DNA from 3 places in the Priestia sp. LL-8 genome. Region 2 is predicted to be linked to each of the others. Evidence: riboswitches for the same ligand, from Rfam matches in the RefSeq annotation. Region 2 holds a riboswitch; each other region holds the start of a gene.
What was found. A riboswitch is a leader RNA that binds a small molecule or an ion and turns the genes downstream of it on or off. The one in region 2 is predicted to bind lysine.
Positions count from the first base shown of each region.

Region 1: another riboswitch for lysine. It lies ahead of U9R83_RS23580 (aspartate kinase); the one in region 2 lies ahead of lysA (diaminopimelate decarboxylase).
Region 3: another riboswitch for lysine. It lies ahead of U9R83_RS12555 (amino acid permease); the one in region 2 lies ahead of lysA (diaminopimelate decarboxylase).

Region 1 is NZ_JAZAQH010000001.1:4,508,046-4,519,106, forward strand. Features, by position in the region: gene sdhA (succinate dehydrogenase flavoprotein subunit) at 1-105, opposite strand, end outside; gene U9R83_RS23570 (succinate dehydrogenase cytochrome b558 subunit) at 135-743, opposite strand; gene U9R83_RS23575 (YslB family protein) at 1,233-1,760, shown strand; gene U9R83_RS23580 (aspartate kinase) at 1,812-3,044, opposite strand; lysine riboswitch at 3,186-3,363, opposite strand; gene uvrC (excinuclease ABC subunit UvrC) at 3,429-5,195, opposite strand; gene trxA (thioredoxin) at 5,420-5,734, opposite strand; gene U9R83_RS23595 (electron transfer flavoprotein subunit alpha/FixB family protein) at 6,051-7,031, opposite strand; gene U9R83_RS23600 (electron transfer flavoprotein subunit beta/FixA family protein) at 7,065-7,838, opposite strand; gene U9R83_RS23605 (enoyl-CoA hydratase) at 7,857-8,630, opposite strand; gene U9R83_RS23610 (TetR/AcrR family transcriptional regulator) at 8,710-9,294, opposite strand; gene U9R83_RS23615 (AMP-binding protein) at 9,407-11,061, opposite strand, start outside.
Region 2 is NZ_JAZAQH010000001.1:2,287,064-2,298,124, reverse strand. Features, by position in the region: gene U9R83_RS11615 (long-chain-fatty-acid--CoA ligase) at 1-1,199, opposite strand, end outside; gene U9R83_RS11610 (SDR family oxidoreductase) at 1,219-1,992, opposite strand; gene U9R83_RS11605 (acyl-CoA dehydrogenase) at 1,970-3,214, opposite strand; gene U9R83_RS11600 (DUF1292 domain-containing protein) at 3,366-3,629, opposite strand; gene U9R83_RS11595 (PAS domain-containing sensor histidine kinase) at 3,716-5,440, opposite strand; gene U9R83_RS11590 (YckD family protein) at 5,595-5,909, opposite strand; gene U9R83_RS11585 (NAD(P)/FAD-dependent oxidoreductase) at 5,983-7,101, opposite strand; gene U9R83_RS11580 (CBO0543 family protein) at 7,439-7,951, shown strand; lysine riboswitch at 8,018-8,200, shown strand; gene lysA (diaminopimelate decarboxylase) at 8,346-9,674, shown strand; gene U9R83_RS11570 (dicarboxylate/amino acid:cation symporter) at 9,727-10,989, shown strand.
Region 3 is NZ_JAZAQH010000001.1:2,474,307-2,485,367, reverse strand. Features, by position in the region: gene U9R83_RS12590 (alpha/beta fold hydrolase) at 181-1,002, shown strand; gene U9R83_RS12585 (LysE family transporter) at 988-1,629, opposite strand; gene U9R83_RS12580 (YqcI/YcgG family protein) at 1,782-2,549, shown strand; gene U9R83_RS12575 (cupin domain-containing protein) at 2,524-2,832, shown strand; gene U9R83_RS12570 (cysteine hydrolase family protein) at 2,854-3,441, shown strand; gene U9R83_RS12565 (GNAT family N-acetyltransferase) at 3,532-4,023, shown strand; gene U9R83_RS12560 (hypothetical protein) at 4,127-4,495, shown strand; gene U9R83_RS12555 (amino acid permease) at 4,532-5,971, opposite strand; lysine riboswitch at 6,074-6,258, opposite strand; TPP riboswitch at 6,433-6,533, shown strand; gene thiT (energy-coupled thiamine transporter ThiT) at 6,566-7,174, shown strand; gene U9R83_RS12545 (ethanolamine ammonia-lyase reactivating factor EutA) at 7,331-8,749, shown strand; gene U9R83_RS12540 (ethanolamine ammonia-lyase subunit EutB) at 8,776-10,146, shown strand; gene eutC (ethanolamine ammonia-lyase subunit EutC) at 10,161-10,874, shown strand; gene eat (ethanolamine permease) at 10,896-11,061, shown strand, end outside.

The sequences.
Region 1 (11,061 bases), 2.2 Mb from region 2:
AACTAGTGAAAATAAATCTACTTGCTTGCCAGACTCAGCAATTTTTATTGTTGCCATCAAGCCAGCTAAACCGCCACCGACTACGATGATTTTTCCGTTACTCATCGGAACCCCACTCCTTCAAAACCTTAATTTTATGCAAATGCGAATAATGTACGAACACCTACAAATGTAAGTGCTAAGAAGATTGCTAATGTCACATAAGTTGAAATTCTTTGAGAACGTGGTGTTACAGTTAACCCCCAGCTAACTCCAAATGACCATAGACCGTTTGCAAAGTGGAAGATCGTAGATACAACACCAACTATGTAGAATGCAAGCATTGCCGGGTTGCTTAAAATTCGTTCCATCATTTGAAAATCTACTTCTTTTCCAAGCGCAGCTTGTATTCTGGTTTCCCATACGTGCCATGTGATGAAGATAAGTGTGATTACACCTGAAACACGCTGAAGGATAAACATCCAGTTACGGAAAAATCCATAGTTGTTAACGTTTGTTTTAGCAGTGAATGCGATGTAAAGACCGTATATTGCATGAAAAACGATTGGTAAGAAAATAATGAAAATTTCTAGAGCATAGCGGAAAGGTAAGCTCTCCATGAAGTGAGCTGCTTGATTAAATGATTCTTCTCCCTTTGTCGCGAAATGATTCACAACTAAATGCTGTGTTAAGAAAATCCCGATTGGTATTACTCCAAGTAGTGAATGGATTCTCCGATATTGAAACTCTCTGTTTGCCGCCATCTGCGTAGACCCCCCTTAGTTAAATGAACATAGTTTGTGAAGAACTTTCTTACTCCCACTAGACAAATAGATTAATCGTGAATACAGGAAATGAAAACCTTTGCATTTCCTAATAAAGTATGTGACAGGTTAATTTTACTCCCATCGATTAAGAGCGTCAAGGCAAGATGTTTAAATCTTCTATAAAATATAAATTTATAAAATTTTATATTTGTTAACGCTTACTGCATTGATGTTAAAGATTTTTTCTTTCTATTATAATATCGCTTGCCACAATTAAGTAAGCGTTTACTTTACACTTTTATTGTAAACAAGTTCACAAAACATTTACACAGGTAAAAGTACCCTTTTAAAAGGTATATTATGGATTTTTCATCTTTACATCTAACTCTTTTTACCATAATAAAGATCCTCTTACATTTTATTTAAAAAATGCGTGAGAGGTTTTTTATATTTGTATATAATAGTAGTAAAGAAAGAGGGGAAAGCATGAGCAATTTACAAACAGAATCACAGCAAGAACTTGAAGAGACGATGGAAACATCAGAACCTAATGTCACAGCTGAAACAGAGAGAGCTCTTGATCACGTTTCATATTTCGGATACAGCCTTTTGCGTGACGTGTTAATTCCAGAGCTTCTTGGAGACGAAACGAATACCATTTCATACTGGGCAGGAAAACACCTTGCGCGGAAATACCCATTAAATACAATGGATGAAATCGTTGCTTTTTTTAAAGCAGCTTCCTGGGGAACACTGACGCTTGCAAAAAAAGATAAATATTCACTAGAGCTTGAGTTATCAGGTGATGTGGTCAGCAAAAGATTTCAGCAGGAAACTTGTTCGTTTCATCTTGAGTCAGGATTTGTGGCTGAACAGATTCAGCGTCAAAACAACTGCCTAACAGAAGCCTACTTAACACCTAAAGAAAAGAACGGAAAAGTGCTGATTTCCGTGCAGTGGGACAGAAAAGATATCTTACCTACCGAAACACGTGCGGAGCGTTATAAAAAGTAGGAAATACCTATATATAAAAGACGTGGAGATACCACGTCTTTTTTCTCTTCTTTATACTTGCACTGCCTGCTGCTCTTCTAATTCAAATGCTACGTGAAGCGTCTCAACAGCTTTTACCATATCAGCATGCGGTACAACTGTAGATACTTTAATTTCAGACGTGCTGACCATCTTCACTTCAATTTTCTCTCCTGCCAGCACTTCAAACATTTCCGCTGCAACGCCTGGATTAGAAATCATGCCAGAGCCGACAATCGATACTTTAGCCAGACCGCTTTCATGTTCAATACGCGTATAGCCCAAAGTAGATTTATACTCTTTTAAGACGACAAGAGCGGCGTCTACGTCTACAGTTTTAATAGAAAATGAGATAGATAAACGATTATTAGCCGTTACGTTTTGAATAATAATATCCACATTTAACTGTTCTTTTGCTAATGCTGTAAAAATAGTAGAAAGAGTTTGTAACTCGTTGTTTAACCCTTCAATTGTCACCCGTGAAATATTGTCTTCAAACGCAATTCCTCTTACGACTAAGTTTTGTTCCATTGAAACTTCCTCCTCAACAATCGTTCCATTCTCGTTTTCTAAGCTTGAACGCACTTCTAGCGGTACCTGATAATTTTTTGCAAACTCAACAGCGCGCGGATGCAGCACCCCTGCTCCCAAATTAGCTAATTCTAACATTTCGTCATATGAAATAGAGTGAAGCTTACGAGCATCTTCTACATAGCGCGGATCTGTCGTAAACACTCCTGTTACGTCTGTATAAATATCACATTTTGCAGCTTTTAGTGCCGCGGCAAGAGCTACTGCCGTCGTGTCAGAGCCGCCTCGACCTAATGTGGTAATGCTTCCATCTTCTGAACAGCCTTGGAATCCAGCTACTACTACGATTCGACCTCTATCTAATTGACTTTGAATGCGAGTCGTGTCAATGTGCTGGATTCGTGCATTGCTGTGAACTGCTTCTGTCTGGATACCAGCTTGCCAACCTGTTAGCGAAGTTGCTTCATATCCTTTGCATTGAAGAGCCATTGTTAGCAGTGAAATCGTCACTTGTTCTCCAGTTGTAAGAAGCATATCCATTTCGCGTTTGCTTGGACTGTCCGTAATATCACTTGCTAATTTCACCAGCGCATCTGTTGTTTTGCCCATTGCCGATACAACAACGACTACTTGGTTACCGCGCTCTGCTTCTTGAATAACACGATTTGCTACATGTTGAATACGTTCAACAGAACCAACAGATGTTCCACCAAATTTTTGAACGATTAATGCCATAATTTTGTTCATTCCTTTTCAATAAATTTGCATATGCAGGATGATGAGAAGCTAAATTTTTTTACTCAGACAATAAAAAAAGCAATGAGATGAGCTCTCATTGCTTAACGAACGAAAATTATAAAACATAACCGTCCACTGCCGTGAGATAGCTCTCCAAGAATCTACATCTTGACAATCCTACGTTTGTTCAACGCAGAACCAGCAATCATTACTATGAGGTAATGTTCACTTCGGCAAATTTCCCTTTCCGCATCATTCATAAGGGCTCATACCCTTCCTGATACGTACTGATTAAATTTGCACCTCTATCTTCACTTCATTTGATGAAGTGTCGTATGAAATTAGTTAATAGCTTATCAAATATTTTCTATTATTTCAAGACTATTTTTGCAATGTTTCATAAATCTTTTCAGCAATGTTTTGAGGAACACCTGAATTTCGAATATCTTCAACCGTTGCTTCTTTCAATTTTTTCACCGAACCAAAATGCTTTAACAAAGCTTTTTTACGCTTTTCTCCCACTCCGGCAATGTCGTCCAGAACTGACTGAAAAGCGGACTTAGAGCGCACTTGACGATGGAAGGTAATCGCAAAGCGGTGAACTTCATCTTGAATTCGCTGAAGCAAATAAAATTCTTGACTATTGCGTTCAAGCGGTATGATTTGAGGAGGCTCGCCAATCATCAGATTCGAAGTTCTGTGCTTATCATCTTTGACAAGACCTGCTGTAGGTACTAAAAGTCCCAATTCATTTTCGAGAACATCCTGTACCGCAGCTAAATGCCCTTTGCCTCCATCTACAACAATTAAATCCGGGAGCGGAAGACCTTCTTTTAACGCTCTGGAATACCGTCTGCGAACGACTTCTCTCATGGAACTGTAATCATCTGGTCCCTTTACGGTCTTAATTTTATATTTACGATATTCTTTTTTTTCTGGTTTCCCATCAACAAAAACAATCATCGCAGAAACTGGGTCTGTTCCTTGAATATTTGAGTTATCAAATGCTTCAATCCGATAAGGAGCGGCAATTCCAAGCTCTTCTCCTAACCGTTCAACTGCGCCAACCGTGCGCTCTTCATCTCGTTCAATTAAATAGAATTTTTCACCGAGCGCAATTTTTGCATTTTTACACGCAAGTTCTACTAATTCTTTCTTTTTGCCTCGTTTTGGATGCTGAACCTCTACTTCTACTAATTTCTCAGCTAACTCTGCATCAATCGTTGCTGGAACCATCACTTCTTTTGGCTTAATATTTTTGGCATAAAACTGACCGATAAAAGTTAAGAAATCTTCTTCTGGCTCTTTATAAAAAGGAAACATAGAAACTTCTCGCTCAATTAATTTCCCTTGGCGAATAAAGAAAACTTGAACACACATCCAGCCTTTATCATAAGAATAGCCAAACACATCTCGATTAACAAAATCATTAAACGTTACTTTTTGCTTTTCCATTGTCGCTTCGATATGAGCAATTTGATCTCGATATTCTTTAGCCCGTTCAAAGTCAAGTTCTTCTGAAGCTTTTAACATTTTTTCAGTTAACTCTGTTTTGACATGCTCATATCCACCATTTAAAAACCGCGTGATATTTTCAATAATTTGTTTGTTTTGCTCTTCTTTTACTTCTTTTACGCAAGGAGCTAGACATTGCCCGATATGGTAATACAAACAAGGTCTGTCTGGCATGGTAGAGCACTTTCTTAATGGATAAATGCGATCAAGAAGCCGCTTTGTTTCATTTGCAGCTTGAACGTTAGGGTAAGGACCGAAGTATTTTCCTTTATCTTTTTTTATTTTTCTTGTAATAACAAGCCGGGGCTGTTTTTCAGCTGTAATCTTAATAAAGGGATAGCCCTTATCATCTTTAAGCATGATGTTATATTTTGGATCATGCTTTTTAATTAAATTCATTTCTAAAATAAGCGCTTCTAAATTAGAAGATGTGACGATATATTCAAAATCGACAATGTCGTTTACAAGTCGAAGGGTCTTTCCATCATGAGATCCGGTAAAGTAGGAGCGTACTCGATTTTTTAATACTTTTGCTTTTCCTACGTAAATGACCGTTCCATATTTATCTTTCATCAAGTAACAGCCGGGCTGATCAGGTAAAATAGCCAGCTTTTCTTTTAAATAATCATTCATACTTTTCTCCTTCCTCTTCTCTTACTCTGTCCATCTATACATTCGCTTATGAAGCGTAACCTACATTCTTTCCTGCTTTACAATAAATGCACATAAGCCGGATTTATGACGGTGTTCCTTACATCTAGTATAAAACAAACGAACGCATATTCGCTAAATAAAAGTATTCCCAAAAGAGAAAAAGTGGAGAAAAAGAAAAAACCTAGCCTGAGCTAGGTTTTGACTTACGCGTGTTTATTAATTAATTCTGTTAATGCTTCTTTTGGTTGGAAACCAACTACTTGGTCAACTTTCTCTCCATCTTTAAATAATACTAAAGTTGGGATACTCATAACACCAAATTTTCCAGCTGTTTCTTGGTTTTCATCAACGTCTACTTTCACGATTTTAACTTTATCGTTAAGTTCGCCATCAATTTCCTCAAGAACTGGAGCAATCATTTTACAAGGTCCGCACCATGGTGCCCAAAAGTCAACAAGCACTAGGCCTGATTTAATTTCATCTGTAAAGTTTTTATCTGTAGCATGTGCAATAGCCATTTTAATTCCTCCTAAATATATGCAATATCCAAATTCTACTCACAGTATATCACCTTCAAATAAGGTTTGCTAACTTTTTGCTTACATTTATACTGTTTATTCTCCGCTCTAGTTTGTACAATTTGCCTAAAAATATGTGTAGAAAATTGCGTTTTCCATGAGGTTGAGGCATAACGAAATGAATGCAATCAACTGCTAGAAAGACCTACACACATGAAACCTACATTTACCCTAACAAAAAAAACGAACCACTAATCAAACATCTTGATCAATGGTTCGTTCTTCATTTCGTCTAAAATACGTTTGTCCCAGCCTCTTACGCAGACTGTACCTTCAGCTTTTTAAATTCTTCTGTTAGAAGGGGAACTACTTCAAATAAATCACCAACGATTCCGTAATCGGCGACTTTAAAAATGTTCGCTTCAGGATCTTTATTAATGGCAACAATAATTTTTGAATTTGACATGCCGGCCAAATGCTGAATAGCACCTGAAATTCCGCAGGCAATGTATAAATCTGGTGTGACTACTTTGCCCGTCTGACCGATTTGAAGAGAATAGTCGCAGTAATCTGCATCGCACGCTCCGCGAGACGCTCCAACAGCTCCATTTAACACGTCCGCTAGTTCTTGGAGAGGTCCAAAACCTTCCGTGCTTTTTACACCTCGACCACCTGCAATCACAACTTTTGCTTCGGATAAATCAACCCCTTGTGTTGCTTTACGTACAACTTCTTTTACAACGGTACGCAAGTTTTTGATTTCAACATTTAAATCCTCTACATCGCCTGTACGTCCCTCATCTTTTGCGAGCGGTGAAATGTTATTTGGACGAATCGTGACAAACGTAAAAGCATCGGTCATAATTTTCTTTTCAAATGCTTTACCAGAATAAATTGGGCGAGTGAAGACTACTTGATCCCCTCCAACTTCTACATCCGTCACATCGGAGATAAGTCCTTTGTCTAATCGAGCTGCCAGCTTTGGCGCTAAGTCTTTGCCAAGAGCCGTATGTCCAAATACGATAGCTTCAGGCTGTTCACTTTCAATGATGGCTAATAACGCCTGAGCGTAACCATCTGATGTGTAAGCAGCTAAATCTTCATGCTCCGTCACAACAACTTTATTCGCTCCGTACGCAATAAGTTCTTCACTTAAAACTTTTACGTCCTTTCCTACTAACGCTGCAACAATTTCTCCCCCGTCAGCTACAGTAGACGCTGCGGAAATCGCCTCAAACGATACGTTTCGTAATCCCCCATCACGTGCTTCTCCAAGAACTAACACTTTGCGTCCCATTACAATACCCCCATTGTTTTGACTTTTGACTTATTAAATGACTTTTGCTTCCTTATGCAGTAAATTGACCAGTTCTGTTACTTGATCTTTTATATCTCCTTGTAATACGCGCCCTGCATCTTTTTTCGGTGGTAAATAAATTTCAATTGTCTTTGTTTTTGCTTCTACATCATCTTCATCTAAATCTAAATCGTCTAATTCCACTTCAACCAACGGTTTCTTCTTCGCTTTCATAATCCCTGGAAGAGATGGATAGCGAGGTTCGTTAAGTCCTTGCTGAGCTGTTACTAAAAGAGGAAGCGACGTTTCAATAACCTCGGAATCACCTTCCACATCTCGTACAACAGTCACTTTTTCGCCTTCGATATCCAATTTTGTAATGGTCGTAATATAAGGGATTTCTAACTGTTCTGCTACGCGCGGTCCCACCTGGCCCGAACCTCCGTCAATCGCTACGTTTCCTGCCAAGATTAGATCAGGAGATTGTTCTTTTAAGTACTGTGCCAGCAGCCTAGAAGTCGTGTACTGATCGCCATTTTCTATGTCATCTTCCGTATTGATTAAAACCGCTTTATCTGCTCCCATAGCCAAAGCTGTTCGGAGTTCTTTTTCTGATTCTTCCCCTCCTACACTCACGACCGTAATCTCCCCGCCATGCTTTTCCTTTAGCTGAATAGCTTCTTCAACTGCATACTCATCGTAAGGATTAATAATAAATTCAGCTCCATCTTCAACAATTTGACCATTTTTTAATGAAAGTTTCTCCTCTGTATCGAATGTTCTTTTTACTAACACATAAATATTCATTCAATTCCCCTCCTAAGCTTATTTTCCTAAAAATTTAGGCTGGCGCTTTTCAATAAAAGCGGCTACGCCTTCTTGAGCATCTCGGCTTTTGAATACGCTTCCAAAAAGATGCGCTTCTTTTTTAATGCCGCTGTAATAAGCATCTGTTTTTACATGCTGAAGCAGCTGCAAGGTAGCTTTAACAGAGATTGGACTTTTTTTGGCAATTTTTCTAGCAAGTAAAAATGTTTCATTGATAAGCTGACTTTCTTCAAAAGCTGCATTTGCCAATCCTAATTCCACTGCCTCGCTTCCGGAGATTGGATCACTTGTCAGCATCATCTCACAAGCCTTATGAACTCCTACATAACGAGGCAATCGCTGAGTTCCTCCAAACCCTGGTATAATTCCTAACTGAAGCTCTGGCAAGCCCAGCTTAGCATTCTCCGTTACCAAACGGATATGACAGCTCATAGCAAGCTCCAATCCTCCGCCTAAAGCAGCTCCATGAATAGCTGCAATCACTGGTTTTGGGTAATTTTCAATATACTCAAAGAGCTCTTGACCCTTAACAGCAAGCTTCTCATATTCTTTTTCCTGCTGAAGTGATGTGAATTCTTTTATATCAGCTCCGGCACAAAAGAATTTCCCTTCACCTTTAATAACGATAACCCTTGTCTCTTTACTATCTTCTAAATGTTTTAAAACACTTGAAAGATCTTTTAATAAATCTTGAGACAAAGCGTTAGCAGGTTGTCTATTCAACGTAATGAAGCTTATTGCATCAACAGTTTCAACCTGGATAATCTCCATTTGTTTACGCCACCCTTTCTTTCTATTTTCATTACCTTATTCTTTTCCCCTTGTAAGGGAGCAGCAGGCTCACTTACGATTATGAGCCGCTGCAGCCGTTTAACAGCAGGGAATGGACTTTATCTACCGATTCTATTAGGCCGTATCGATGATCGTTCATTACCCATGTTGTGACAGTTTCATCAATCGTTCCAAAAATCATCTGTCGCGCAAGACGAATATCTATATTTTCAGAAAACTCACCCGTTTCGATTCCTGTCTGCAAAATAGAATCAATGAGAGTCAGATAATCTTTTAATACATCGTTAATTTTCAATCTTAAATCTTTGTTCGACTGACGCAGTTCGAGCTGTGTCACTGTAGCTAAATGATGATCCTCCGCTAGAAACGAAAAATGTTTGTCAATTAACACATGAAGTTTTTCTGCCGCGGTTTCAATTCCCGCTAGCTCTTCATAAATTTTTTCTACAAATTGTCCCATCTTCTCTTGAAACAAGGAAATCAAGACATCTTCTTTGTTTTTAAAATATAAATATATCGTACCGTCTGCAACTCCAGCTTGCTTAGCAATTTTAGAAACCTGAGCATTGTGGTATCCGTTTTCTGCTATTACTACTACAGCTGCATCGATAATCTGCTTATACTTTGGCTTATTTCTTCTCAATCTTATACGCTCCTTTAAAATATGAATGATTATTCATTCATATCTTTATAATAAAGAAACCGCAAGTATCTGTCAATTATGTTTCAGCAAAAAAATCAAAGGCGACGATCGACTACGTCGCCTTTTTATGCTTTTCATTTTCTTCTTCAATCAGCGCTCGTCGCAGAATCTTACCGACCGCTGTTTTTGGAAGCTCATTTCGAAATTCATAAAGACGCGGAACTTTATAAGCAGCTAAATACTTTCTAGAAAACTCATTTAACTCTTCTTCAGTACATCTTACACCATTTTTTAATACAATGTAAGCCTTCACCGTTTCTCCTCTATACGGGTCAGGAACACCTACCACTACAGCTTCTTGAATTTTTTCATGCTCATATAATACTTCTTCAACTTCTCGAGGATAGATATTATACCCCCCGGCAATAATAATATCTTTCTTTCGATCTACTACATAAAAATAACCTTTATCATCCATATAGCCAACATCGCCTGTTAACAACCATCCGTCTCGCATAACAGCCTCCGTTTCTTCAGGCTGCTTCCAATATCCTTTCATGACCTGAGGACCTTTAACCGCAATTTCTCCTACTTCGCTTACAGCAGCCTCTTTACCTGTTTCAAACGAAAGAATTTTGGCATCTGTGTCTGGCCAAGGTACTCCAATGCTTCCTGGTATTCTCTCTTCCCAAAGAAAATTAGCATGAGTAACAGGAGAGGTTTCCGTTAAACCGTATCCTTCCACTAGTTTACCTCCAGTGAGCTTTTCAAACTGCTCCTGCACTTCCACAGGAAGTGGAGCCGAACCGCTCATACATGAATCAATGGAAGATAGGTTGTATTTTGCTAAATCAGGATGGTTTAATAATGCGATGTAAATTGTTGGAGCACCTGGAAATAAAGTAGGCTGCTGCTTATGAATGGTTTTGAGCGTCGTTTTTGCATCAAATTTAGGCAGAAGCACCATCTCGTAGTTTTGCAAAACAGATAGAACGAGAACTGTTGTTAAACCATACACGTGAAAAAACGGGATAATTCCAAGCACTTTTTCTTCTCCATGCCTGCAGCGGTACAACCAATGTGAACACATCGTTGCATTGGCTACCAAGTTTTTATGAGTAAGCATGACTCCTTTTGGAAAACCTGTTGTTCCCCCGGTGTATTGTAAAATCGCGATATCTTCGTCTGAAATTCCCTCAGCGTTACATACTGCTGGAGAGGATTCATTTATAATACGTTTAAATAAATGAGTAGTCTCCGTATGACTCACATTCACGCTTATCTTCTGCTGCTTGCGCTGAATAAATGGATACATTATGTTTTTGGGAAATGGGAGATAATCTTGAATAGAGGTGATGACTACGTGCTTTATCTTTGTTAACGCTTTCATTTTTACTACACGCGGATATAGCAAATCGAGTGCAATAATCATGGTTGCTTCTGAATCATTAAGCTGATACTCTAACTCTCTTTCCGTATACAAAGGGTTTGTTTGAACGACCACTCCTCCGGCAAGAAGAACAGCATAAAAGGAAATGACTGCTTGAGGACAATTTGGAAGCATAATGGCTACTCTATCCCCTCTTTTTAATCCCAGTTCAATAAGGTAAGATGAAAGTTTCAAAGAATCTTGATGCAGCTGGGAAAACGTCATTTTTTTCCCTAGAAAATAGATTGCGCTTTTTTTAGGATCCTTTTGAACTGCTTCTTCAAAAAGCTGTGCTAAATTTTTTTGTTCATAATGAAGCGTAGCAGGTATTTCATCCG
Region 2 (11,061 bases):
TGATTCCAATAGCCCTTCATAACTTGAGGCCCTTTAATCACTATTTCTCCAAGCTCTCCTCTTGGCATTTCTTTTGTTCCGGTAGCCACGTCTACAATTTTATAAGCAGTTTGCGGAACGCCAAGTCCGACTGTACCTGGCTTTCGTTCACAAAACGGCAGGTTGCAATGCGTCACGGGGGATGCTTCTGATAAGCCATACCCTTCTAACACTTTAGCGCCCGTTTTTCGTTCGAACTCTTTCATCAGCTCAACAGGCATCGGCGCACTGCCACTGTTGCAGATGCGAATACTTTCGATGTTGTATTCTTCTGCCCGCGGATGATTTGTAATCGCAACATACATAGTTGGCACGCCAGGAAAAATACTAGGCTGCTCTTTTTTGATTGTATTTAGTACTTCTTCCAAATCAAAACGTGGCAATAGCAATATTTCATTTCCGCAAAGAATCGATAAATGCATACAGGAAGTCATGCCAAATACGTGAAACAATGGAATAACGGTTAAGCATTTTTCTTTTCCTAATTCAATATCATGTTTAAATATTTCGTATGATTGAACTGCGTTTGTGTAAATATTTGTATGTGTAAGCATCGCACCTTTAGATGGTCCGGTCGTTCCTCCCGTATACTGAAGAACAGCAATATCGTGTGCTGGATGGATAACCGGCTGATGAAATTCATGCTTGATGGTTAAAAAATCTAGGAAGGAAAGGTCTGGTGATGTAGGAACAAAAGGTTTTTGCAAGCTGACAGTTATCGCTTCTTCTATATCAACGCGGTTTCTTATCTCTTGAAGTCTCGTATAAAAATCATCGAGTAGAATTATTTTTTTTGCCCCGGAATCGTGTAAAATATGCTCTAGCTCTTGCTTGACAAGCATAGGGTTGACCTGAGTAACAATGCCGCCCGCCGCTACAATGGCGAAATAGCTTATTATATATTGCGGACAGTTTGGCAGCATAATTGCTACACGATCTCCTTTTTTAATTCCTTTTTTCTGCAGCGCTCCTGCAAATACGCGAACTGAGTGGTACAGCTCTTGGTACGTTAACGTATGCTGATACATGCGCGTGGCTGTGTGAGCAGGATAACGTTCGGCTGTTTCTTTCAGCATATCAAATAGTGAAATATCTTCGATGTGAATGTCATGAGTGTAGGTTTCTGGATAAGGTGTAAACCATTTTTTAACGTCTTCCATCAAGTTACTCCTTTCTTATTCACATAGCATGAACTCCACCGTCTACTGTCAGAATATCGCCCGTAATATAATTAGACGCTGCAGAAGCAAGAAAAACAGCCGCTCCTTTTAAATCAGCTTCGGAGCCAAAGCGTTTTAAAGGGGTTTGACTTAGAAAATAATCTTTTCCTTGTTCCATAATCGCACCTGACATTTTAGTAGGAAAAAATCCCGGCGCAATCGCATTAACTTGAATATTATGCTGACCCCATTTGACAGCTAAATCTTTCGTGAACGTAATGACCGCTCCTTTACTCGTGTTGTACCCGATTGTATCCATATACTGAGGGTCCGTTCCTCCAAGACCCGCAATTGAAGCAATGTTAATAATCTTACCAGCTTTTTGTTTAATCATTTCTTTTCCAGCTTCTTGGGACATTAAAAACGTTCCTGTCACATTAATATTCATCACTTTTTGCCATGCTTCAAGAGGCATTTCTTCAACCGAAGCTCCCCACGTAGCTCCGCTGTTGTTAATTAAAATATCAATGCGTCCAAATGTTTCAATCGTTTGATGCACGACATTTTTAATATCTTCAGGCTGACTGATATCGCATGCTAAAGCGAGAGTTTTTACGCCCATGGTGGCCAATCGATCAGCCACTTGCTGACATGCTTCTTTTTTTCTTGAACATAGAACAATATTTGCCCCTGCCTCTGCAAGCCCTTCTGCCATTTGTTCTCCTAATCCTCTGCCTCCTCCGGTAACAATAGCTGTTTTTCCAGTTAAATCAAACAAATCCTTTATGTGCATACGTTGCCTCCTGTTCTTGATAGGATTTTAGCTCAAGTCTTGCAAGCTGTGCTTTGTGCACTTCGTCTGGACCATCAGCGAGGCGAAGAGTGCGGGCATTTGCCCAAAGTGCCGCAAGCGGCGTATCTTCTGAAACACCTGCTGCTCCAAATGCTTGAATAGCGCGATCAATGACTTTTAAAGCCATAGCAGGAGCCATTACTTTAATCATGGCAATTTCTTTCCGCGCTTTTTTATTTCCAACTGTGTCCATCATATAAGCAGCTTTTAATGTTAATAAGCGAGCTTGCTCAATTTCAATACGCGATTCTGCCACCCATTCTTGAATAACCCCTTGTTGAGAAAGCAACTTATTAAACGTAGAACGATTTTGAATACGCTTACATAATTCTTCAAGCGCTCTTTCAGCTGCTCCTATTAGACGCATGCAGTGATGAATACGTCCAGGCCCTAATCTGCCTTGAGCAATAGCAAACCCTTTTCCTTCGCCTAAAAGCATATTGGATGCTGGCACACGCACATTATCATAATGAATTTCAGCATGTCCATGAGGAGCGTGATCGTATCCAAAGACTGGCAGCATTCGTTCAATTTTAACTCCCGGAGTATTTAATGGAACTAGAATCATAGATTGCTGTTCATATTTAGATGCGTTAAAATCACTTTTTCCCATGACAATAGCAATTTTGCAGCGAGGATCTCCCGCACCTGAAGACCACCATTTTCTTCCGTTGATTACATATTCATCGCCTTCTCTTACAATACTGCACTGAATGTTTGTGGCATCAGAAGAACCTACATCTGGTTCTGTCATAGAAAAGCAGGAGCGAATGTCTCCATTTAACAGCGGCTTTAGCCATTTTTCTTTTTGTTCAGGCGTTCCGTATCGAACCAGTACTTCCATATTGCCAGTGTCAGGAGCTCCGCAGTTAAAAGCTTCTGGTCCAATAATAGAACGGCCCATAATTTCGCAAAGGGGGGCATATTCGACATTTGTTAGACCCGCTCCGTATTCGCTTTCTGGCAAAAATAAGTTCCATAATCCAGCTTGCTTTGCTTTTTCTTTTAACTCTTCCATGATCGGAGGAACAGCTGACCATCTAGATGGCTGTTCATTCAGCTGATGTTCGTATAGCCGTTCATTTGGATAAATATGCTCTTCCATAAAAGAGGTCAATTCTTTTTGCAGCTTCACTACTTTGTCAGAGTAAGAAAAATACACGGTAGTCCCTCGCTTTCATTTACTTACTAACCGGTTGGTATGTTACATATTTATCATAAATGAAGGGAAATAATTCAGCAAGATATTTTTAGAAAAATTCTAAATATTATATTATTTAAAAAGAAAAAAAGAGAGGTTTTAAGCTCTCTTTTTACGCGGATGTCATTTCCTCAAATACGGCTGATACCTTTTCAAACTCATCGTCATCTTCAATTGAAGACCATTCACCATCACCTTCAATTTTCAAAAAGAAAACGTCAATTTCTTCTTCTGTTTCAATTAAAACTTCTTCCACAAACGCAACAGCAATATAATCTTGCCCTTCAATCGTCATTTTTCCAAGCACTTCAATATCTTGCTCTTGATCATTTTCATCTAAAATTGTAAAAATCTCTCCCGTTTCAATACGTTCCATCGTATTCCCTCCTATTTTAACCTCATTATTCGTTCACTAACATGTATTCCCCTTTAGAAAAGGTTTCATGCTTATAAAAGTAGAATCTACTTTTTAAAAGGCAAAAGAATGTCTACGGTAGTTCCTTTTCCAAGTTCACTTACAAAGTTAATTTCTCCTCTATGTTCTCGAATGATCTTATAGCACACCATCAGTCCAAGACCCGTTCCTTTCTCTTTGGTACTATAAAAAGGTTTTCCTAAATGCTGCATTCTTTCCTGAGTGATGCCTGGCCCCTCGTCGCTAAACCGGACAACAAGGTTGTCATGATTAAATCTTTTTAGCTGAATCGTTACGGTTCCTCCACTTGGCATAGATTCGACTGCATTTTTAAATATATTGCTAAACACCTGTTTCAACTGATTTTCTTCGCATAATACGAGAGGAAGATGAAGATCAATTTCTTTTTTTACGTGAATTTTATCTGTAATACCTTGCACCTCAGCTAGCTTTAACGTATTCTCTAAAATATCTTGGACGTGTTTGTCTTTGTAGGTTTTCGCCTGAGGCTTTGCAAGACTCAAAAACTCATCGGTAATCAATTCAATTCTATCTAACTCATGATTTATCATTTCTACATAGTAAGGCTGACTGCTCGTTTCTTTCAATAACTGCATAAATCCTTTTACCGCCGTCAGAGGGTTTCGAATTTCGTGAGCAATACCAGCCGCTAACTGTCCGACTAAGGAAAGCTGAGCGGATTCACGCAGCAATTTTTCAGTTTTTTTACGTTCTGTAATATCACGAAATAAAACTTGAATGGCCTGCTTTCCCATATAGGGAATAGGAAAGGCAATGGTTTCGGCATCAATCGTATGACCGTCTTTATGAATAAACTGTTCTTCCTGCAGATCTACAGATTTATTTTCTGTTTTCATTCGATAAATTCGCTGTTTCACAACATCATAGTAATCAGGGTGAACAAATTGATAAACACAAGCTCCTAATACGTCTTGAGGATTTTTGTATCCTAGAGCTTTGGCTCCTGCAGGGTTGATGTAATCAATTTTCCCTTCACTATGAACGATAATAGCTTCCGGGGATAACTCAATCAAACTTCGGTAGCGCTGTTCGCTTTCTTTTAAAGCCGTCTCATCCTGCTTGCGCGATGTTATATCTCGATAGACAAAAGCGATGCATAACGGCCAATCATTCATATTTTCAACGCGGAATAGTGTGACGCTTACATTAATTAAATACCCGTCTTTATGCTGTCTGACCGTCTCGAATTCCGTTTTCGATTCCCCTGATTGAATAGTTTTATGAAGTTCGCACACGGGCTCCTTTAAAAACGAAGGTATAATCGGAAGAGGCTTTTGATAAATTTCTTCAAACGTCCAGCCAAATGTATTCTCAAACGCAGGATTCACTTGAAGCGTTTTACCTTCTAAGTCAACAATTGCAACAGCATCTGCGTTATGATAAATAAAAGGTTGAATCTGTTCTTTTTTGTCTTGATAACTAGTTATATTCACGCAATGTCCCATAATTTCAGGTTTTTCTGTGTAAGATAAAGGGGTTAAGTTTACTACATAGCGTTGATCATTTATTTGAAGCTCGTACATAAGCTTTTTCTTTGTATTTAGCGCTTCCAAAAAATGCTCATACGAGACCCATTCTTCTAAAGGTACCTTTTGATCATGAGCGCTTTCACCTTGATACATACTGTAAACAAGATGGTCGCCTTTTTGTTTGTAAGCAAATATGATTCCTAGCGCCTCAGCTGAATGATTTTCTGCATGTAATCGGACTATTTTTTTATTTTCGTTCATATTTACCTACCCCTCACTAGCATCTTTCCTACTCGTTCTCATTCTCTTAATTTTACATGAGGATTTTAGAATTTACTAGATAAAGAAGCGGATATTTTCCATTCATTCACATAAAAAAAACGCCTGTAAAGGCGATTTTTTATGTGAATATGAATTACTTTGAATGATGCATTTTATGACAGTGTCGCTTCGGCACAAAACCATTTTTCTCCATATGCTGATAGCGATTTTCCATATGTGAAGAAATGTTTTGACTCTCCGTTTTGCTTAGCACGCCGTACTCCACATATTTTGAAAGTATTTCTTTCTTTTTTGCTAGCATTTCTTTGTACAGCACGGACAATTCCTGCTTTTGCTGAGACGTCAGCTGCACGTCTTTTGTTTCTGGCTGAGGATTGTTTTCTGCTAATACAGGCGTCGCGCTCATAAATAAAAAAGCTGCTGCTGCACTTATCATAACCTTTCGCAAACAATCTACTTCCTTTCATCCTATAGTAGCTATAGTTTGCGAACTTCTATTTGTTTTCATTCATTCTGTTTGCTTAAGACTCGATAGCTCCTCTTACATCATAGTCGCTAAGATCAATTTCCATTTCCATTTCAAGTGCTAATTTAGCAAGCTCCGAACCAAGATAAGGACCCGACGTTAAGCCTGAAGCTCCGAGACCATTCGCCACTAGTATTCCTTCGTAAGCCGGAAGAGCCCCAATGACTGGCAAGAAGCCTGGAGTAAATGGTCGAAACCCTACCCTTGTTTCTAAGACTGTGCTTTCTGTTAAGCCGGGAGCAATTGATAAGGCCTTTGAAAAAATTTCATGAAGTCCCCCAGCAGTTACTCTCAAGTCATAACCCGTTTCGTTTTCATGTGTTGCTCCAATAACAATTTGACCTTGTTCAAACGAAAGAATATATTGGTCGCTTGGAGGCATCACAACGGGCCAGTCTTTTGTATCTAAATCAGAGAGATGCAAGTGGACAATTTGCGCTTTTTGAAAGCTTGCTAAAAATTTTACTCCAAGAGGCTCTAGTAATTGATTTGCCCACGCTCCTGCTGTCACGATTGTTGTACTTGCTAGAAGGGTTTGTCCATTTACGGAAACGCCCGTTACTTGATTATTTTCATAAAGTAGTTCTGCGTTTCCTTCTATTATTTTTGCACCGTTTTTCTTCGCTGCATTCACAAGTGCGTTTCGAAGAGCTCTTCCGTTAACACGAGCGGCTCCACTAATATGAACTGAACTGTATTCTTCCGAAAGAACCGGAAACAAAGCCTGTGTTTCTTTAGCAGATAAACGTGTAATTTCGCCTATTTCGGGAGCTTCTTCCCGACGCTTATATGCTCTTTCTTCCATTTTTTTAAGCTTTTGTTCATCAGTATGTAAGCTAATTGCTCCTACTCGCTTATATCCCGTATCCGTTTCTCCATCTTCTTCTAATTGCTGAATTAATGTTTGATAGTACTTAGCGCCGCCTTTTGCTAAGCGGTACCATGCTTTATTTCGACGCTGCGAAAGCCATGGACAAACAATTCCTGCTGCTGCATCAGTAGCTTGACCAGCATCCTGGCGATCTATCAATGTCACATCTGCTCCTGCTTTTGCTAAATGATATGCTGTAGAAGCTCCAAGTATCCCAGCTCCAACTACGATGTATGTTTTCATACCAAAACACCCTTTTCCTTCTTCTAGTATTCTCATGCTACATGTATGCAATTTTAGCATAGCAAAAAAAGAAGCCACATACTAGGCGAAGCTATTTTGAGCTTACTTTTACGTCTTGCTGACTTTGACATATAGCTCCCTTCATTTCGTAAACAAAAGCGTTAGAAGTTCTTTTACGGAGATTATAGCAGGGTGAAGACAGTCATAAATAGTGGTAGTACGTCTTTAACGATGCTGCTTACGGCTTTTCTATTATAGTTTCTGAATAAAAGCGGAGAGAATAAAATTTCTATAATATGTAAATAAAAAGAAATAACCATTATTTTAAGGAGAGCGTATGCAATCTTCATTTGTATTATTTTTCATCATTCTTGGTTTACTATTTGGTAAGTGGCGAAGGTATCAAGAATACTATCCTACTTTGCTGTTTTGGGTCACGGGGAATTTGCTTTATGAAGTGCTGCTGTTTCATCACCGCGTATGGGTATTTCACCCTGTTGGTATTGATCACCTTTTTCTACCCGATCACCTAATGGTTTCCCTTGGAATAACCTTAATTATTTATCCGTTTGTTATACCGGTTTTTTTAGGAAGGCTGCCGCTGCATGTAAGCGGCCGGCTGTGGTGGATTCTTTTGTGGGCGCTTTTATTTACTGTGATTGAGTTCATTGCTTATGTTAATCACAGTATCACTCATCATTATGGATGGTCGCTGCTGTGTTCTTTTCTCTTCAATATTGTCACGTTCTCACTTTTAGTCATTCATCAGAAGACAGCGCTGGCTGCTTGGATTTTATCTGGAAGCTTCATAGCTTTTTTATTTATTTTTTTTGATATTCCTATGCCTTAATTTTTCATTGACTAGACAGCGGAAAAAGAAATATAATAGGAATTACATTTAAATATAATTTTCCTCTCTGAGAATAGAGGTGCATGAAATCAAGAGTCACTTATTGGAGACTAATGGAGTCTGTGAAGATAAGTAAAAGGGATTTCGTGCCGAAGTATATAAACATCCATTGTGTTCATATACTGGTTCAGTATTGAATAAATGCTGAGCTGTCACAAACCATTTGGTTTGTGGAGAGCTATTGAAGAGATGTTGATGCCTAGAATGTAATAATACTTTATTATTATGAAACCAAGACGCGTGAACATCACTTCACGGGTCTTTTTTGTGTTTTTCTACTGACCATCAAAGTTCAAAGTTATAGTTGAATGATTTAAATGGAGGGATACGGATTATGTACTTACATGGAACGAGTAAAATTAACAGCAGCAATCATTTAGAAATTGGGCAGTGCGATACGGTCGAACTGAAAAAACAATACGGCACTCCCCTATACATCTACGATCAAGAATTAATTGAGACGAAATGCAAGGCCTTCCATTCAGCCTTTCAAAGAAGCGGATTTTCATATCAAATCGCCTATGCAGGGAAAGCGTTTCTTTGTATGGAAATGGCTAGCCTTTTAACGAAGCTTGATATGTCATTAGATGTGGTCTCAGGAGGCGAACTATTTACAGCTCTTGAAGCTGGATATCCAGCTGAACGCATTCATTTTCACGGAAATAACAAAACGATTGAAGAAATTGAAATGGCTCTTGATGCGAATATTGGCTGTTTTGTTGTGGATAACTTCACCGAACTTGAAGTTTTGCATGCCTTAGCAGCTGAGCGTAAACAGAAAGCATCTATTCTTCTGCGTGTTACTCCAGGGATTGAAGCCCACACACATGAGTATATTATGACCGGACAGGAAGACTCCAAGTTTGGATTTGGTCTTTCCAATGACCAGGCTATGAAAGCGGTAAGTTCTGCATTAGAAAAACCTTACTACGATCTTTTAGGCATTCATTGTCATATTGGTTCACAAATTTTTGAAGTAGATGGTTTTTCTCGCGCCATTGATATTTTAACTGATTTTTTATTCAGTATTCGTGATAAAATGGAGTTTGAAGTAAAAGTTTTAAACGTAGGTGGTGGTTTTGGTATTCGTTATACCGAAAGCGACTCTCCTCTTCCAGTTGAGTATTATGTAGATGCACTGACAGAAAAACTAAGCCGTACATTAACTGAACAGAATTATACCCTTCCAGAAGTCTGGATTGAGCCTGGAAGAAGCATCGTAGGAGAAGCGGGTACAACGCTTTATACAATTGGCTCAACGAAGGAGATTCCAGGTGTACGTAAATACGTAGGAATTGACGGCGGTATGACCGATAATATCCGCCCTGCCCTTTACGATGCAAAACATGAAGCTGTCTTGGCTAATAGAGTGACGGATAAAAAAGATGAAACAGTATCAATTGCGGGGAAATGCTGTGAATCAGGAGATATGCTTATTTGGGATATCGATTTACCGCGCGTTAATCAAGGAGATTTATTAGCAGTGTCCTCTACAGGTGCCTACAACTATTCAATGGCTAGCAATTACAACCGTATTCCGCGCCCTGCTGTTGTATTTGTAAAAAATGGAGAAGCTCGTCTTGCTGTAGAGCGAGAAACATACGAAGATTTGGTGCGTAAAGATGTAAAGCCAGTCGTTACTACGTATGCAATGAGCAAATGATAGCTGTTCTTGCGTAGTAAAGAAGCTATTGTTGTTTGGAGGAAATTTAACTATGGTTTTAAGTGTATTTAAAACGTACAGATCATCGCTTATTCTGCTTCTCGCTATTTTAATTGGCGGGATAGCAGGATATGCTATCGGGCCCGATGTGGCAGTCGTAAAGCCCTTTGGTGATTTGTTTCTTAATTTAATGTTCATGATTATCATTCCCCTTGTCTTTTTTAGTGTTGCTTCGGCAATCGCAAACATGAACGAAATGAAACGTCTTGGTAAAATTATGCTAGGCATTGCCGTTGTGTTTGTCGCCACTGCTGCTGTTTCAGCCGTTCTAGGCTTTTTAGGCGCATCACTTTACAATCCGCTGCACAACGTAGATACTTCTGCCATTAAAGAATTGATGGGTGACAGTGAAAATACAGCTGAAAAAATGACGCTTTTAACTCAGCTTGTTGGCACATTTACTGTACCTGATTTTGTTCAGTTGTTTTCGAAAGAGCATATTTTACAATTAATTGTCTTTGCCGTCATTTTCGGTATTGCTACTACGATGGCTGGTGAAAAAGGACAGCCCATGGCAAAATTTCTGACTTCGGGTCAAGAAGTATCGATGAAGGTTGTTAAAATTGTGATGTACTATGCTCCAATTGGTTTAGGGTGCTATTTTGCTACTGTAGTAGGAGAACTAGGACCAAAGATCTTACAAGGGTACGCTAGAGCATTTATTCTTTATTTATTAATTGCAATCGTTTACTATTTCGGCTTTTTTACGCTATACGCATGGATTGCTGGCGGTAAAGCAGGAATTAAACTGTTCTGGAAAAATGCAGCTGCTCCTTCTATCACCGCTATTGCTACCTGTTCTTCTGCTGCATCTATTCCAGTCAATTTAGATGCAACAAAGAAAATGGGTGTGCCACTTGATATTGCTGAAACGGTGATTCCATTAGGAGCAAACACGCATAAAGATGGTTCTGTTATCGGGGGTATTCTAAAAATTGTTTTCTTATTCAGTTTGTTTGGAAAAGATATGACGTCTGCTACGAGCATTTTGAGTATTTTAGGCGTAGCCTTTTTAGTTGGAGCTGTAATGGGAGCAATCCCTGGAGGCGGTATGATTGGCGAAATGTTAATCATTACAATTTACGGATTTTCGCCAGAAGTTCTGCCCATTATTGCCGTCATTTCCACGATTATTGACGCCCCTGCTACCCTGTTAAATAGTACGGGAAATACAGTAACAGCGATGCTTGTTACAAGGTTTACAGAAGGAAAAGACTGGATTAACAAAATTATCACCACCGATAAAGTCGCCTAGTAAAAAAGCAAAGGGAACAGTCTTAGTGACTCTCCCTTTGCTTTTTTCGTGTCCAGTAATATCGATAGCGGT
Region 3 (11,061 bases), 190 kb from region 2:
TACTTTTTTTGTTTAATGTTTTTAAATTAAACTATGTTCTAAATAAACAATATAAAAGAATTACCCTACTTCTCATCCCAGATACACATTATACGCCTCCTACACAAGCCTCTAAGAAACTTTTGAATGTTCCAATTGTCCTAAACATATATATAAAAGAACAACTAGGAGGTGTTATACATGAACTATTTTATTCACGTAACTCCTAAGACTAAACTTTTTGTTCGGGATATTGGAAAAGGGGAACCCGTTCTTTTCCTTCACGGGTGGCCTGTTAACGCTAAAATGTACGAATACCAATTTACAACGCTGCCGGCCCGCGGTATTCGATGTATCGCTCCTGATCTTCGGGGATTCGGAAAATCAGATGCACCTTTCACCGGCTATTCTTATAATCAATTAGCAGATGATATTCGCATGTTAGTAGAAAGACTGGAACTTAAAAATTATACGCTCGTAGGCTTTTCTATGGGGGGAGCCATTGCCATTAGATATATGAGCAGACATTTAGGATATGGCGTGAAGAAGTTAATTTTATTAGGGGCAGCGGCTCCAAGCTTTATTCAAAAAACTGATTTTCCATATGGACTTCCTGTTGAGGAAGTAAATACAATTATCCAAAATACGTATAAAGATCGTCCTAACATGCTTGAGAACTTTGGGGGAAAGTTTTTTAATCAGCCTATCAGCTCAGCTTTTAGAGGATGGTTTCAAGATTTAGGTTTAGAGGCATCTGGTCATGGAACCATTAAAACTGCGGTGTCTTTACGAGACGAAGACTTACGGGAGGATTTGAGTCAAATTTTCGTCGAGACATATATATTACACGGAAAAAAAGATCAAATTTGTCCATTTGATCTTGCAAAAGTAATGAATCGTCACATTTCGTTTTCTACACTTATCCCGTTTGAAAATAGTGGACACGGCCTTTTTTATGATGAACGTGAGAAAGTAAATGACACCCTTATTGAACTCATCAATAAAAGCTCAGCCGATAAGTAAGGATACACATTTAAAACCGAATTGGCAGCCAAATAAAAAAAGGAGAAAACCAGCACCTAACGTAATGAGGCGAAAAAGCTTAGGCGTGATAAATTTTCTTGTAAAATGAATGCTGCTCGCAATATTTAAATTCCAAAGAAGGATGCCAAAAATAATAAAGAAGCTATGAAAAAAGACGGATAGCCACGTTTGACTTTGAAGGCTTTCGCTTAAGCTTGATCCAAATACACCAAACCAAAACACAATATTTAAAGGGTTCATAAGAGCAATAAAAAAACCTGTAAAAAACGACTTATCTTTTTTAGCAGAAGGGTTATTTACATCTACTGAAAAGGAACGAGAGACAGCTTGTTTCATACTTTGAAAGCCAACAAATGTGAGCATGACAAAACCCGTTGCATACAGGACAACCGTAACAGCCTGCATCTGAACAAAAGGCGTTAACCCTATTAAAATGAGAAGCATAAATAAAATATCGGCCGTCATGCCTCCTAAACCAACTAGCCAAGAAGCCCAAAATCCTTTTGTCAGACCTCTTTTAATCATCTCTATATTGATTGGACCTACCGGTGCTGCGAGACTAACACCTAGAATTATTTGTTTTATAGCAATCAAAAACCACTCCAAAAACACAGCCTCCTTTCTAACTTGTCCAACAGTAGCTTATATATATATAGATTAGAGTTTTATAATTTAGAAGCGGGATTTAGTTAAAAATACTCATAAACTTTCTTTTTTTTAATACACATGTAACGTTGAGTTCCATAAGGAGGGTTTTAATGGCATCAAAAATGCTTTTTCGAGCTAATGAGATTTTAGAGTCAACGCATGTCCCGTTCTGGGGAAAAGATGCTTTTCAATATTTCCAAAGCGATATATTATCAGAAGAAAATCCATTTCCTTGTATATTAGGGGTAGAAGGCTTTAAAAAAGATTTACTGCGTTTTTCATTTGTGACGAATCCTTATAACTACCAAGATATTAGGAGTGCAGCGTCGGCACTTAGAGAATACATAGATACGTTCAAGACCATAGGTCGCTATACATCTTTTGTGTTATTCTTTAAGCCTGAACATAAAGAACGTTCAATGGAAGAGTACGAAACGATGTTTTGGGATACGCTGACATTTCTTCATCAAATTGATCAAAAGAAATGGCCGCAAGACATTCCAAAAGATCCAAAAGATGCATTCTGGGAATTTTGCTTTCACGGAGAACCTATTTTTGTCGTCTGTAATACACCTGCTCATTCTTTACGTAAAAGCCGTAAGAGCAGAGGATTTATGATTACATTTCAGCCTCGGTGGGTGTTTGAAGGAATGACAGGGGATTCGAAAATAGGGAAGCATGTACAAAAGATCGTTCGCGATCGGTTAAAAACATATGATGACGTAGCAGCTCACCCTGAATTAGGCTGGTATGGGCAGCAGGAAAACCGAGAGTGGAAGCAATATTTTTTACACGATAATAATAACCATACTACCGGACAATGTCCGTTTAAATTAAAAAGGAGTGAGCAGCATGGACGTAAAAAAAGCCTCTATTAAAAAAGGAGTTGGCGGAAAGTTTGAAGAAGTAATTAAAGAACTGCTTCCCGCGTATACTGGATACGTTGAAGTACAGCACGATATTGCTTTTCAAACGCACCCATCTCATACGCATCCAACTGATGAAATTCTTCATATCCTTGAAGGATCTATTCACTTTACAGTTGAACGTGATACGGTTCTATGTCAGGCAGGAGATCGAATACATTTACCGAAACAAACGGTTCATTCGTCAAAAGCTGGTCCTGATGGGTGCACATACGTTATTTCCATTTTAAAATAAAGACGAAAGAAGATGATGCTTATGCTACGTTCCCGGCCAGTGCTGCTGCTTATCGATGTACAAGAAGGGTTTTATTCACCCGAGTGGGGAGAAAGAAACAATTTAGATGCAGAAAAGAATATGCTGACGCTACTGCAAGCATGGAGGCGCCAAGATTATCCTGTCATTCACGTGCAGCATGCATCAGAAAATCCAGATTCTCCTTTACACCCAAGTTCAAAGGGATTTCAGTTTAAAGAAGGATTTGGTCCACAAGAAGATGAATACTTAATTCGTAAACACGTAAACAGCTGCTTCATTGGAACAGAGCTAGATAGCTATTTAAAAGCAAATGGCTATGAGACGCTTATCTTAATAGGACTAACTACTAATCACTGCGTCTCTACGACTGCCCGCATGGCTGGAAATCTAGGGTACAGGACGTACGTTGTGAACGATGCAACGGCTTGTTTTGATTGTATGTCCTACGATGGAAAAACAAGGCTTCCTGCAGAAGATGTACATACATTCGCACTGTCTTCTTTGCACGGAGAGTTTGCAACGGTCGTTTCTACAAAAGAGACACTTCAAGTTCTTCAAACCTTTCAATATGCTCAAAATCATAACTGATGTGCATGCGCACATCGGTTTTTTATGTAGATTATGTTTATTAAAAGAAGTAAAATAAAGATAATTCTATACTATAAGGAGTTTGTACATATGATCATTCGTTATGCTAAAGAAGAAGATTTACCTATGCTTGTTGAAATTTATAATCAGTCCGTTCAAACAAGTGCTGCTACTTTTGACTTAACGCCTGTAACAGTAGAACAAAGAAGGGGCTGGTTTAATAATCATATTAGCAATGAACTCTTTCCGCTTATTGTCGCGGAAAAAGATGGAGTAGTAGCGGGCTATGCTTCGCTTTCTTCTTATCGAGATAAAGAAGCGTACATTCAAACGGTAGAGCTATCGATTTATATTGATAAAAATCAGCAGGGGTATGGCATTGGAAAACAGCTTATGAAGCGGATTTTGGAATTGGCTAAAGAACTCAACCATCACGTTGTCATTTCAGGGATTACAAAAGGGAATGATATCAGTATCAAAATGCATGAGCAATTTAATTTTACATTCTGCGGAGAATTTAAAGAAGTAGGCTGGAAATTTGATCAGTGGCAAGATGTGCTTTTTTATCAGCTTATTTTATAAGATGTATGACACCTTTACACATTGTAACGTTTTAGTTTCATGTGTAAAGGTTATTAAAATAATAAGTCATTTTATTATTTTAATACGAAAGGTGTTAGCTATCATGAATACACATTTTCAATATCAGCATATAAGAGCTATTCCAAAAAGATGGTCCAAAAAAGAACTGCATATCCAGCTGAATAGAATCAAACACAATTCTGAACTATCTACTATAACAGCAGATCCGCTTTTTCATCTGTTACAATGTACTCGTTCGGGCCTTCAAACTAAGCAAGAAATCATAGACTACATCCAAAGCATTCCTACTCATCAACTTCCATCTTTTGTAACCCATTTAAGCAGGTTAATTCAGCATATTTATTATATAGAAGCCGCTGATTACTATAACCGTCCCCTCAAAGGTTATATGCTTGTTATGAAAAAACAGCCCCCCTATATATCGCTTCATTTTGCTGATCAGATCACATAAAAAAAGCTCTCTATTCTTTTGAATAGAGAGCTTTTTTTACTCGTATTTTTTCACTGTTACTTGGCATTCTTTTAACGGAATAAGTTTTGACTTTTTCGTCCATTTGTATCCTAACCAAACAATTAAGAATAAAGGAAGTCCGATATAAGAAACAAGTACACCGTACCAGTCAATCGAATCACCCATAAACGCCGAATAGTTTTGACCTAAAATAACAACAGCACATAAAATAAAGGCAAAGATAGGACCAAACGGGAAAAGTTTTGCATGATATGGAAGTTCACTCAAATCATGACCTTGGGCAACAAATGCTCTTCTAAAACGATAGTGGCTGATTGCAATTCCTAACCAAGCAATAAAACCAGACATACCAGAAGCGTTAAGTAACCATGTGTATACCGCACCGTCTCCAAAAAATGAAGCACCAAATGCAAGTGTACCGACAAGTGCCGTTGCGATTAAGGCATTAACTGGAACGCCTCGTTTATTCACTTTTGCTAAGAACCTTGGTGCTTTTCCATCTTTCGCTAAGTTCCACAGCATACGCGTAGAAGCATACATACCTGAGTTACCAGCAGATAAAACAGCTGTTAAAATAACGGCATTGATAGCCGATGCCGCAAACGCCAGACCTGCTCGTTCGAATATTAGAGTAAACGGACTTACCCGCACATCATCACTTGCTAATGAATCCGCTGTGTATGGAATAAGCATTCCAATAACAAAAATAGCTAAAATATAAAATAACAAGATGCGCCAGAAGACTTGTTTAACTGCGCGAGGAACCGTTTTTTCGGGATCTTCACTTTCTCCAGCCGCGACTCCAAGCAACTCTGTTCCTTGGAATGAAAAACCAGCAGCCATAAAAATACCTAGTACAGTAAAGAATCCACCGTGAATCGGTCCATCACCAAGCGTGAAGTTTTTAAAACCTGGTGCTTCATTGTTAAAGATACCAAAAATCATCATAATACCAATAACTAAAAAGATGATAACCGTTACTACTTTAATTAACGAAAACCAAAATTCAGATTCACCAAATCCTTTTACAGAAAGGTAGTTAAGCCCAAACATAATTAATAAAAACAGGGCACTCCATAAAATAGAAGAAGAGTTTGGGAACCAAAATTTCATAATAAGGGCTCCAGCGGATAATTCAGCTGCAATCGTAATAGCCCAGTTATACCAGTAGTTCCAGCCGAGAGCGAAACCAAAGGATGGATCTACAAAACGAGACGCATACGTACTAAATGAACCAGCTTCAGGCATATAAGCTGCGAGCTCTGCTAGGCTGGTCATCAAAAAGTAAACCATGACGCCAATGATAGCGTAAGCTAAAAGCGCTCCCCCAGGTCCTGCTGTGTGAATTGCTCCACCACTTGCTAGGAATAAGCCGGTTCCGATGGCTCCTCCTAATGAAATCATCGTTAAGTGGCGAGATTTCAACCCACGTTTTAATTCTTGCTGCTCTTGCATAGATAAATACTCCTTTCGAATGTACGGAAAGAGACGGGATAACATAAAAAAAGCCCGCAGTATATGTGCGCGCTTTTAAATCTGAAAACCGCGTCAACCTTCCGTGAAGATAGCTCTTCACATCACTCGCATGATGTGACAGTTCTGTTCCTGTTCGGAGACAGCCCCAGCTTAAATCAACCGAGAAGTGATCTAAACTTCGGCAATTTTTCCTTTCAAGCAACATCCTCAATGTTCTCTGCATTTCCGTTACTTTACTATTAAAAACTGCGACCTCTACCTCATCGATTAGGATGAGGGTTTTTTATATTCAATTGACATAGAAGAAGTATAACAAATACTAAAACGATTGTCATTATAAAAAATAGATTCAGAAAATAGAAACATCTTTGAAATCTCTCGAATCTATTTTGTTACATATGATATAATAAACATTGTCTTTATACTACATAAATATCCAAACGTACCACAGGGGGAGCCGCCGTGCTGAGAGTGAACGAAATGTTCAGACCCTTAGAACCTGTTAGTTAACGCTAGCGCAGGAATGTGGGAATAGTAGCATATATTTGCTTACTCCTGTGTAAACCGTTTGATATGAATGATTCAAAAACAGGAGTGAGAAACGTGAATAAAGCATTACCTTTACAGGCTAAAATTGAAATAGCTATTTTTGCAGCATTGGCACTTCTACTTGACCTTTTGCCTTCCATTAAGATTGCAACGGCTGTAAGTATTTCGTTCTCCATGGTGCCCATTTTTATTATGTGCTTTCGCTGGGGAGTAAAAGGCGGGGCTCTATCTGGTCTATTATGGGGGCTTTTGCAGTTAGCGACAGGAACGGCTTATATTTTAACAGCGCTACAAACATTTATTGAATATATTGTGGCTTTTGCTTTTATAGGTTTTGGAGGTATTTTTTCACAATCTATTAAAACAAATTTAGCTACCAATAACAGATCAAAAGCTTTTGTTTTGATTGTTTTATCCCTTATTATCGGAAGCTTCGCACGTTATTTCTGGCACTTTATTGCTGGTATTATTTTCTGGGGATCGTACGCACCAAAAGGTATGTCCGCTCTGTGGTATTCTTTTTCAATGAACGGTATTTCAATGGTAGGGTCACTAATAGCCTGCTTAGTCATTCTTTCATTGTTAATTCCATCGGCATCAAGAATGATTGTAACTAAATCACATTCATCATAAGAAAAAAGACTAAATCTACCAAGATTTAGTCTTTTTTGTCATTTGTCACCTTTCTTTACACAAAAGTGTGTCAGGTTTGATAACATAGTTAGTGAAATATTCAAAAAACTGTTTTATGATAGTCAACATATTCAAACGAGATAAAGGATTGATAGCATGCTACAGAAATGGATCACGAGCATAGGTTTAGATATTGGAACAAGTACAACAAAACTGATTGTAAGCAAGCTGTTAATAGCAAATCAACAAAATCAGTTTACGCTGCCAGGCTGTCAAATTATTGATCGTCAAGTAACGTATGCAAGTTCTATCTATACCACACCTATGCTAAACGAGGTTGAAATCGATGTTCAACGATTAACGGTACTACTAGAACAAGAGTACAAGAATGCAGAAATCTCCTTATATCAAGTGGAGGCGGGCGCTGTGATCATCACAGGAGAAACTGCTAGAAAGCAAAATGCAGAAACTATCGTTCACTATCTAGCCGAACATGCTGGAGATTTTGTTGTTGCAACAGCCGGTGCTGACTTGGAAGGAATATTGGCGGCAAAAGGATCAGGAGCAATCCAACATTCCGCTGAAACAAATGCAGTAATTGCCAATATTGATGTAGGAGGAGGCACCGCTAACATCGCTTTATGTCAAAACGGAAAAGTGATCGAAACGTTTACGCTGCATGTAGGTGGAAGATTAATTCGGCTGAATTCAGACGGCTTTGTTACCTACGTTTCACCTTATTTAACTGAATTTTTAAAAAATAATTCTTTAATACTGCGAGAAGGTGAAAAAGCAACATTTGAAAAACTCTCGTCTATCTGTCAATTACTAGCTGAAGAAACCGTGAATTATGTAAGAGCACTAATTCAAACCTCTTCGCTGCTCGTTTCTCCTCATACAAGATCTTCTATCCAACCAGAAACAATTATGATTTCAGGAGGGGTAGGAGCAATGATGGAGAAGCAAAAGCCGAAAACAGTGAGGGAAGTGGCTGTACATGGAGACATTGGTCCTCTGCTAGCGTATCAGTTTCAATCCATACACGTATCTCAAGCCGCTGAAACAACGCGCGCTACTGTCATTGGGGCTGGCATGCAAAATACAGAAGTTAGCGGATCAACCGTATACATTAAGTCTAAAAAACTGCCGCTGAAAAACATTCCGATTATAGAAATACCTGTACAGCCAGAGGAGGAGTGGAATCCGCAGCTGTTTCAAGAAAGAGCTCGAGCGTCATGCATGCAGGCTTCAACTATTTTCAGCGCAGAAGATCCTCCCGTTGCTATTGCTTTATCGCATTTTCCTTACTGCAGCTATAAGATGCTTCAAGAATTAGCAAAAGTAATAAGCGCTGAATTTGGTGCTTGTTTTAAGGGAGCTAAGTGCCTCGTTGTTTTATGCGAGCAAGATATTGCAAAAGCCTTAGGACAAGCACTAGCCAAACAGAAGAAAGAATTAGAAATTATTTGTTTAGATCAAATTGATTTTACACACGGAGATTACATCGATTTAGGGTTACCAGTAGCTGGAGAAGCAATCTCCGTTTCCGTTAAAACGCTCGCTTTTTCATCCTAATCCACTAAATATACAAGGAGGAAACGATGTTTAAAACTACACGATTATTAGGAGAAACATTTTCATTTTATAGCTTAAAAGAAATCATGGCCAAAGCAAACGAAGAACGTTCTGGAGATCAGCTAGCAGGAATTAGCGCCGAGTCAATGAAAGAACGAATGGCAGCCAAACAAGTTCTAGCTGATATCACACTTGCTGATATTCGAAATTACCCGCTGCTAAGCGCAGATGAAGACAACGTCTCGGCAATAATCGAAAGTCAGATCGATTCATCGGCTTACGACATTATAAAAAACTGGACGGTAGCAGATTTGCGAGAATATATTTTATCTGATCAGCATAGCGGAGAAGACCTTCTTGCACTTAGCAAAGGATTAAGCAGCGAAATGATTGCGGCAGCTACTAAAATTATGTCCAATTTAGATTTAATTCAAGGAGCTGCCAAGATAGAAGTGCAAACTACTTGCCAAACGACTATCGGCCAAAAAGGAGTATTGGCTTCTCGGGCCCAGCCTAATCATCCTTCAGATAACTTAAAAGGAATGAGAGCATCTCTATACGAAGCGTTAAGCTATGGAATTGGAGATGCGGTTATTGGAATTAACCCCGTTATTGACACAACGGATAATATTTACGCGCTTTTAAATGAAACAAAAAATATAATCAATGAATGGTCCATCCCTACTCAAAACTGTGTATTATCACATGTAACAAGTCAGATGAGAGCAATCGAAAAAGGAGCATCTGCTGACTTGATCTTTCAAAGTTTAGCAGGTACAGAAGCTGGTAATGATTCATTTGGAATTTCACTGTCTATGCTCGATGAAGCGACAGCGCTAATTCATGAAAAAGGAACGGCAAAAGGTCCAAACCGCTGGTATTTTGAAACAGGACAAGGTTCTGAACTGTCAGCAGAAGCTCACTATAACATTGATCAAGTAACGCTCGAAGCTAGGTGCTACGGCTTAGCTCGTCACTACAAGCCTTTCTTAGTTAACACGGTTGTTGGATTTATTGGACCTGAATATTTATATAACAGCAAACAAGTTCTACGAGCTGGGCTTGAAGATCACTTTATGGGCAAAATGCATGGCTTGCCTATGGGAGTAGACGTATGTTACACCAATCACATGGATGCTGATCAAAACGATATGGATAATTTAAGTATGCTTCTAGGAACCGCTGGAGTGAACTTTGTGATAGGAGTGCCTATGGCTGATGACTGCATGCTAAACTATCAGTCTCTTAGTTATCATGATATCGCAACGGTGCGCAATGTACTTGGACGTACCCCAACGCCGTTATTTCAAAAATGGCTTGAAGATCAGCGTATTATGGAAAACGGACGGTTTACATCAAGAGCTGGAGACCCAACTGTTTTTATGAATTTGATTTAAGGAAGGTGCTTACTATGATACCAAAGTCAAATCACGATCCGCTTGAAACACTTAAACAATTTACCCCTGCCCGCATAGGTGTCGGCCGTACAGGAACAAGGCCGCTAACAAAAGACGTTTTATCTTTTCGCACCGATCATGCTGCAGCCGTAGACTCTGTATACGGCGCAGTTTCAGAAGATATTCTATCTGAGTTTAACCTTTTTCCTGTGAATACACGCGTGGAGTCAAAAGAACATTATTTAAAACGGCCGGATCAAGGGAGGTTATTAGCAGATGACGCTAAGAAAGAAATTTTTAAAAACTGCGTGCCACAGCCTGATGTACAAGTAGTGGTATCAGATGGACTGAGCGCTAAGGCAATTGAAGAAAACATGAGCGACGTGTATCCTGCTTTAATTGATTCACTGGAGTCATATGGACTTCGTATCGGGACTTCGTTTTTTGTAAAAGGAGGACGAGTTGCATGTATGGATGAAATCGGCGAGATCATAAAGCCAAAAGCACTTGTGCTATTGATTGGAGAGCGACCTGGGCTGGTCAGTGCTGAATCAATGAGTGCTTACATGTGCTATGAACCTAGCAAAGGCAAAAAAGAGTCTGATCGTATGGTTATTTCTAATATTCATAAAAGAGGAACGCCTCCTATTGAGGCAGCCGCACATATCGGTACCATGATTGACAAAATGATCAAGCAGCAAACAAGCGGCGTACATCTTATTGTCTAAACATCAAAAGGAGGAGAAGGTATGGCGTTACAAAAACAATTAAAACCTATTCATTTATGGGCTATTTCAGTCGGCATGGTTATTTCAGGACAATACTTTGGATGGAATTATGGGTTTGAACAAGGTGGGATTATCGGACTTGCCATTGCGACGTTAATTGTAACTGTGTTTTATACGACGTTTATGT